Regions from separate parts of the Pseudoalteromonas sp. M8 genome, predicted to be linked through region 1. Evidence: predicted binding sites of a transcription regulator. Region 1 holds the regulator's gene; the other holds the start of a gene.
The links. The regulator ArgR, encoded in region 1, controls arginine synthesis, uptake and breakdown. The targets are predictions, from matches to a motif close to ANTGAATANNTATTCANT.
Positions count from the first base shown of each region.

Region 2: GSF13_RS19205 (OadG family transporter subunit) is a predicted target of ArgR. The motif match lies at 2,263-2,280, and genes of this name have one in related genera.

Region 1 covers NZ_CP047240.1:3,367,477-3,371,787, reverse strand. The annotation lists gene GSF13_RS20030 (SPFH domain-containing protein) at 1-1,487, opposite strand, end outside; gene GSF13_RS20025 (OB-fold-containig protein) at 1,571-2,182, opposite strand; gene argR (transcriptional regulator ArgR) at 2,598-3,065, opposite strand; gene mdh (malate dehydrogenase) at 3,307-4,239, shown strand; gene serA (phosphoglycerate dehydrogenase) at 4,303-4,311, opposite strand, start outside.
Region 2 covers NZ_CP047240.1:3,197,211-3,201,521, forward strand. The annotation lists gene GSF13_RS19195 (sodium ion-translocating decarboxylase subunit beta) at 1-142, opposite strand, end outside; partial or broken gene oadA (sodium-extruding oxaloacetate decarboxylase subunit alpha) at 153-1,933, opposite strand; gene GSF13_RS19205 (OadG family transporter subunit) at 1,946-2,194, opposite strand; gene GSF13_RS19210 (YcxB family protein) at 2,635-3,147, shown strand; gene csrA (carbon storage regulator CsrA) at 3,224-3,409, opposite strand; gene GSF13_RS19220 (aspartate kinase) at 3,500-4,311, opposite strand, start outside.

The DNA.
Region 1 (4,311 bases):
CCAATATCACGTTTGCCTTGTGCTTCGGCTTCTAGTTTTTGCTGTAGCACTTTAGCGTCTGTTTCGCCTTGTATCGCACTAGCAGTTGCTTTTGCCTTGATGATATCTGCTTCTGCAAGACCAGGCGCAGCCGCTTCAACTTGGGCAGCTTCGGCAAGAATCTTCTTCGACTCTGCGGTTTGGTTCGCAATACGTAGTTCTGCTGCGGCCATTTTTTCCATTTCACGGGCTTTAAATTCGGCAGCTTGCTCTTTAGCTTTAGCCGCTTCAATATCTTTAACCAGCGCTTCTTCGGCCTCAGCTTGAGCAAGAATAATTTTCGCTTGCTTCTCACGCTCGGCTTCAGCAATACATTGCACGTCTTTGATGCGCTCTTGTTCCTCGGCAACGGTTTTCTCTACGGCAACCCGTTCACGCTGAACATCGGCGATTTCTTTTTGCTCGACTTCCAGTGCTTTGGCTTTTTGGATACGTAAAATTTCGGTTTCGCGTTCGCGTTCGATAATTTCAATTTGGCGAGAACGCGTGACTTTTTCTTCTTCTATGCCGAGTAAGCGAAGGCGATTTTGCTCTGCAACATCGATTTCGCGTTGTTTGTTGTGTTCTGCAATTGCAATTGCTTCGTCTGCTTTGAGGCGTGCTTCTTCGGCTTTTAAGCGCTCTTCATGCTTAACACGTTCAGCTTCAGCGGCTTCACGAGCGCGCACTGATTCGATTTCACGGCGCTGTCTCGCGCTGGCATCTTCTCGTTGACGCTCGACTTCTGCGGCTTTTTCAAAGGCTGCTTGGTTTTGGTTGTCGATTTGCGCTTTTTCATCGCATTTAAGTTGGTTAGTTTCCACGTTTTGGCGCGAGGTTTTTTCGGTAATACGGCGAATACCTTCAGCGTCAAGAATGTTATTTGGATCTAACTTTTCGATAGAGGTTTGTTCAAGATAATCAATCGCCACATCCTCTAACGTATAGCCAGATAAATCTTGTCCAATCACTTCTTTAATAGAATCTCGGAACTCATTACGATGTGTAAATAGCTCCTCAAAATTCATGCGCTTACCAACGGTTTTCAAGGCTTCGGAGAATTTTGCCTCAAATAATGCTTGTAAGGTTTCTGGTGCAGATGCGCGGGCACAGCCAACTTGTTTCGCAACACGTAGGATATCTTCTTTGTTTTCGTTTACGCGAATGTAAAAAGTAATGGCGATGTCAGCACGGATATTATCTTTACAGATCAGGCCGCTGTTTTCACGACGCTCTAATACCATGCGATTAGTTGAAATATCCATGACTTCCATTTTATGGATCACAGGTAGTACGATGCCGCCCGTTGTCGTAACATCAGGTTCGTTTTTCATCTTGTTGATGATCAGTGCCTGACCTTGTTCAACCTTGCGGTAGAACTTTCCAATCAGAAGTAGAATGGCAAAAATAATGACGATGGATATACCCACGATTGTGAGCACTGGTCCGAGGTTGTTTAGAAATTCCATGTTTTTTCCTGCGTTGCGCTATGTTGTTTGAGTTGGTATTAGCTGTATCAACTCGTTCCTAAATTCCGTTATTTTCTGTATTATTACCAAGGTTTAGCCACAATAGTGTAGCTATGTGTAAGGGGGTCGTGTTCGATAAGTAAGGCACTGTCTCCTAGTGTGAAGGTGTTATCTTCATCCGAGCGTACTTCAATGAGTTGATCCGTTCCTTGAATATATACTCGGGCTTGGCCAAAAGTGTTACTGACTCTTGATGTTGCAATGACGCATTCGAGCCCAACCAGCGCTTGCTTCGATGTGGTTTCTTGGCTTTCGAAAAAGCGCCGTAATGGCCGTACAATCACGGCGGTTAGTGGTAGTGCAACAATGAGGCTGACGAGCATAAATGCCGTTCCCACCAGGTAGTAAAAAATGCCATTACCCAGTAGGTAAGCAAAAAATTGTTGTACATAAATACTGACAATCCAGCCCAGCGCGATGATTAGGCTCAGTGAAATACTCACTGGGACGCCACCAAAAGCAACCTCCCAAAAAGAACCAGAACTTGCGCCTTCGGCTTCAATATCAACATCGCCTTCTAAGATATCGATATCAGCAAAACCGAGTAAAGCAATTAACCAGAACAATAGCACTATGAGTAATAGTGTTGAAAAAATAACAGTGGGAAACGTAAATACAGTATTTAAAAATTCCATTGTTGCTCCTTGACTCCTTGCTTTTCCTTTTTAAGTGGTTAAGTAAGCAAGTAAACTGGCCCACTCAACGTCATCAGGCGCTTTTTGGGCCTATCAAAGCGGTGAGTTCCGCATCATAGGATAGTGAGATGAATGAGTGAAAAGAATAGCGTGCGTGTCCGATGGGTTATCGACATCGCAGGAAACAAGTCCGAGAAGCTAGTCAATCAGCTTAAAAACTATCCATGCGTAGTGAGAAAAATCTCACCTTGCGTTTCTAAAGTTGCCACACAAGGACATATTATGTCAAACATTTTTTTGCTGTAAAGATAAGCAGTTTATTCTGTTTATTGTGATAGTGGGAAAGCGTGTTTGTTGGGAGGAAAGTACCAGAGTAAGTGCTAACTTGTGAGTTAGCACCGATAAAAATAATAGACTAAACGTTATCGAACAGGGTTTTTACTTTATCTAAAGTAACGTCGATTTCAGATACTTTGGCAGGGGCAATAAAAATCGTGTCATCGCCAGCGATGGTACCTAATACGCCGTCTGCGGTGCCTAATGAGTCAAGTAGTCTCGCAATTAACTGTGCAGCACCAGGACTGGTTCGAATAATAATCATCATTTCGTTGTGCATAATATCAACGACTAACTGACGCAAAGGGCTTTTTGCTGTTGGCACGCTCATTTCTGCGGGTAAACAGTAAACCATTTCTTGCTTAGCATTACGTGTACGTACAGCACCAAACTTGCTCAGCATGCGCGATACTTTACTCTGACTGACGTTGTCAAAACCTTGTTGTTTTAGAGCATCAACAATTTCACCTTGAGAGCCAAAGTTTTCTTCTTTTAAAATGGCTTTAAATGCTTTGATCAGTGCTTCTTGTTTTTCTTGCGGCTGCATAGTCTGTCTTCTTTTACGGCTAATCTTTAAATTCTACACAAAACCACCGAGATTCCCAAATTTGCGCGACCAAAATGGCAGTCGTAAAGCATAAGTGGACAAAGTGTCGCGATCTTTACACTTTTATTTAAGACATTAGTCAAAAAATCTCGAAAATAACCGTGATTAATTTGTGTTTAACAGCGCTTTTCATTATCTTTACTGCACACTCAATTCCACCTTCAAATTATGGAGAATTCAAATGAAAGTTGCTGTATTAGGTGCCGCTGGCGGTATCGGTCAAGCTCTATCTTTATTGCTTAAAAATGGTCTTCCAGCTGGCTCGGAGTTAGCGCTTTATGACGTTGCACCTGTTGTACCTGGTGTTGCAGTTGACTTATCTCACATCCCAACTGCGGTAAAAGTAGCGGGTTATGGTAAAGACGACCTAGACCCAGCTCTTGCAGGTGCTGACGTAGTGCTTATCCCTGCTGGTATGCCTCGTAAGCCTGGTATGGACCGTGCTGACCTTTTCAACGTTAACGCAGGTATCATCAAGACACTTGCTGAAGGTATCGTTAGAAGCTGCCCTAAAGCACTTGTTGGTATCATCACAAACCCAGTAAATGGCACGGTACCAATCGTTGCTGAAGTGTTCAAAAAAGCAGGTACTTATGATCCAGCTCGCGTATTCGGTGTAACAACCCTTGACGTTATCCGCGCTGAAACCTTCATCGCAGAGCTTAAAGGTCTAGACGTTGCTGAAGTTAAGATCCCAGTAATTGGTGGTCACTCAGGTACTACAATTCTACCTCTACTTTCTCAAGTTGAAGGTGTTGAGTTCACTGACGAAGAAGTTGCTGCACTAACGACTCGTATCCAAAACGCGGGTACTGAAGTGGTTGAAGCTAAAGCGGGTGGCGGTTCAGCTACACTTTCAATGGGTGCAGCAGCAGCACGTTTCTGCTTCTCACTAGTGAAAGGTCTACAAGGTGAAGAAGTACTTGAGTACGCATACGTTGAAGGTAACACAGGCGATGCAACATTCTTTGCACAGCCAGTTATCCTTGGTAAAAACGGTGTAGAGAAGTTACTTCCTTACGGTGAGCTAAGCGCGTTTGAGCAAAAAGCAAAAGACGACATGCTAGCGACACTTGAAAAAGACATCAAAGAAGGTGTTGATTTCATGGCGTAAGCCAGATTGATATAAAAAAACCAGTCGCCTCACAGTGACTGGTTTTTTTATGTGTGATTATTCTTAGTGAAG
Region 2 (4,311 bases), 170 kb from region 1:
CAATAGGCACTAATAGCAACGGCTCAAAGCCTTTAGCGATCGCAAGATACAAAAGTCCGCAGCCCACTGCCATCATGCAAAGTGCAGGCACGGTGAAGTTGGCAAGCCCTGTTGCTTGCCATAAATTAAGTAACCCTTCCATCACGACATCCTTATGCTAAAGACATGATGGCATCGCCAGCACTGACAGAATCGCCTTCAGAGACGAGTAGTTCTGCGACTTGGCCGCTGTGTGTTGCACGCACCTCGGTTTCCATTTTCATGGCTTCCATGATGAGTACTACATCGCCTTCTTGCACCTCATCTCCTGCGCGCACCATAAGCTTAAAGATGTTGCCGGCAAGTGGGGCATTCAAAGTTTCACTGGAGCTCACCGAAGTTGATTGCGGAATGAGCTCACTGTCTTTGACTTGTACTTCTTGTAACTCACCTCCCGGCGCAACCACTACATCGTATACTTTGCCATCCACTTTTACGCTGTAACGCTCAGTAGCTGATGACTTGGTTTTAGCAGGCGCCGCTGCAGCTTTTTGTTGTTGGCTTTCAACAAGCGTCGGTTTTGGCTCAAACGCATCTGGGTTGTTGCGGTTTTTCAGGAATTTAAGGCCAATCTGCGGGAATAATGCATAGGTAAGCACATCATCAATAACCTCGTCGGCTAAGGTAATTTGTTCCTCTTTTGCCGTCGCGACTAGTTCGCTTTGTAAACTATCCAGCTCAGGTTCAATTAAGTCTGCAGGACGGCAGGTAATAGGCTCTGCGCCTTCAAGCACTCGTTGTTGCAAAGCTTGGTCGACTTGCGCTGGTGTCGCTCCATATTCGCCTTTCAGCACGCCAGCTGTTTCTTTGGTTATAGACTTGTAACGCTCACCGGTAAGTACGTTTAATACCGCTTGCGTCCCGACTATCTGTGAGGTTGGTGTTACGAGCGGTAAGTAGCCAAGTTCTTTACGCACACTTGGAATTTCTTTTAGTACCGCGTCAAGCTTGTCACCTGCACCTTGCTCTCGCAGTTGATTTTCCATATTGGTTAACATGCCACCAGGCACTTGTGCAGATAGAATACGACCATCTACTCCTTTTAAGCTACCCTCAAAAGCTGCATATTTCTTTCTCACCTCACGGAAATAGGCTGCGATCTCTTCTAGCTCCAGTAAATCAAGCCCTGTATCACGTTCTGTACCTTCCACAATCGCCGCGATAGTTTCTGTTGCACTATGGCCATAGGTCATACTCATCGAAGAAATCGCCGTATCGAGCATATCGATACCCGCATCTATGGCTTTTTGATAAGTTGCAGTACTGAGCCCTGTGGTTGCATGGCACTGCATTGCGATAGGAATAGAGACGGACGCTTTAAGCCCAGAGATTAACTTTTCGGCATCATAGGGTTTCAGTAATCCAGCCATGTCCTTGATACAAATGGAATGACAGCCTAAGTCTTCGAGCTGCTTGGCCTGCGTGAGCCACATTTCCAGCGTATGAACAGGGCTTACGGTGTACGAAATCGTGCCCTGCGCATGCGCGCCCACTTTGATGGCCGCTTTAATAGCCGTTTCTAAGTTGCGCACGTCGTTCATTGCATCGAATATTCTAAATACATCTACCCCGTTATGGTGGGCACGTTCAACAAACTTTTCGACAACATCATCAGCATAATGACGATAGCCCAATAGATTCTGACCACGCAGTAGCATTTGCTGTTTGGTTTTTGGCATTGCAGCTTTCAGTGCACGGATCCGCTCCCATGGATCTTCGCCTAAATAGCGAATACACGAGTCGAAGGTTGCTCCCCCCATGATTCAACAGACCAGTAGCCCATATTGTCGAGCTTCTCAGCGATAGGAAGCATATCTTCCAAGCGCATTCTGGTGGCGAGTAATGACTGATGCGCATCGCGCAGCACTAATTCGGTTAGCTTTAACTGTGACATGCAAAACCCCTATTAATTGTTTTTTCTGTAGGCTACAACGGCAGCGCTAATGGCTGCAATATGTGCCTGTGGCACACCCTGTGACGATGTTGCTCTAGTTGTTTTTGATCTTGTGGTACTTGGCTCTACTTCTTTAAATTGAGCAGCAAAGTTGGCCAACAGTCGCATCGCAAAAATCAAAATGGACAGAAAAACAAAAACACCAACCATACCGGTCAGCATGAGATTTCCTGCTTGCAGTAGCTGCGCTCCAATATCCATTTTTACCCCTTACTTGCTGTTTGGTTTTCCTGTTCGATGTTAACGAACTGGTATAAACCTTCACTTTTTGTAGATATTTATTCACCTTATAACAAAAAATGTTCCACTGTAAAGTGCATTGTAAATTGGTATTACCAAAACACTTAACTTATAAACAATCAGTAAGTTAGCTTTGAAATCACTAATAAATATGGAAAACCAACGTAATAAATATGAAAAATATTCAAAATAGCGCCGACTAATACAGTGATTTTAATGAATATAGAATGGATTTTTGATTACGCAAGATAAATTGTAAATTGGACTGACCAAAAGTTAACGTTTACGTAAACGTTACGCTGTATAACGCGTATTTCGCTGGATATAGTAAAAGGGAACTGCAAACAATTTATTCGCATTACAGCTTTTTCAATATAGATGGGTATAATAAGGGGAAATTTTTGCCACAACGAACGTCTATGCCCTCCCTTGAACAAAATGAAAATTTATCTTTTCAAAGCCAATTTAAGTTAGATAAAGCCTATTATCGAGAGTGTTTTGAAGAATCTGAAGCCAATGGACTTGCTGTTAAACCGAAATATGGCTTGCTTGTACTGCTAATTGCACTGGGGCTGTTTGCTATTTACGGTTTGCAGGAGCACTACGTTGGGAACTTTCTTATTCTATTGGCTGTGGTTGAATGCGTCGCTTTCTACTATCGTAAAGCTTGGTGGGTGATAAGGCAGTCGTATTCTCGCGCTGCTGGCAATGTCGTCAAAGTTTCAATCACTAAAACTGGTATTAGCACCAAAGCGACACATGCCGAATTTTCTTACCCATTTGACGACTTAGATAAACTCGTTGAAACGAGTAGAGGTTTTTTGGTATTTCACCAAAACAAACCGAGCTATATCAGTAAATCTGGACTTAACGAAGAAGCGATTGCTTTTTTGTCTGGGCAAAGCCAGAAATAAGAAACCCCGCAGTGGCGGGGTTTTTTTATGCCAGTCAAACTAGGTTAACTAACATCGTAATTCAATATTTGGTCAATTACATATTGCCCGGGCTAGATTTCTCAGCCTGAATTCGCATGTAAATTTCTTCACGGTGAACTGAAACATCTTTAGGCGCATTTACACCAATACGTACTTGGTTACCTTTAACACCTAGTACTGTTACAGTCACTTCATCACCAATCATCAGGGTTTCACCTACTCGACGAGTTAGTATTAGCATTCTCTTGCTCCTGTTATTCCAAAATTTAAAAGATTCCGCGTCAAATCCATTTTAAATAAAAGTTCCTAGAAAAGTAAGCAAAAACTTCTTTTACTCAGTACTTTCCAATTCGAATTTGGCATGTAAAGCCCGTACAGCTAGCTCTAAATATTTTTCTTCTACCAGTGCCGAGATTTTTATCTCTGATGTAGATACTAATAGAGTGTGAATATTTTCTTCGGCCAATGCCATAAAAAAGAGACCAGCAACACCTGAATGAGATTTCATCCCGATGCCAACCGCTGAGATTTTTGCCACGTTAGCATTAACCTCTACGGTTGCGCCACCTAAATTTTGTGCATGTTGCGCTAAAACTTCTTCCGCCAGAATACAATCATTTGTGTGCACAGTAAAAGCATAGTCTATTTTTTTCTCACTGTGGTTCAAATGGTTAATCATATCGACTTCGATATTATGCTCACCAAGAAGAGAAAGTATATTGGCAAGATTACTAGGTTTTGCATCTACATTGTTAACTAAGATAAGCGCTTCGTCTTTGACACTCGCTACCCCAGAGACCACTTTAGTATTTTTCATCTTACCTTCCTCATAGCTAATTAAGGTGCCGTTGTCAGGAGAAAACGAAGAAAGTACACGCAGTGGTACATTATATCGACCAGCCGCTTCAACCGAACGGATCTGCAAAACTTTAGCGCCCACACTGGCCAGCTCCAACATCTCAGGAAAAGTAATATGTGATAAACGCCTTGCATTTGGCTCTATGCGCGGATCGGTAGTATAAACGCCATCGACATCAGTATATATCTGACATTCGTCTGCTTGCAAAGCCCCTGCGATTTCAACTGCTGAGGTATCTGTACCACCACGCCCCAACGTGGTGATATTGCCTTCTTCATCGCGCC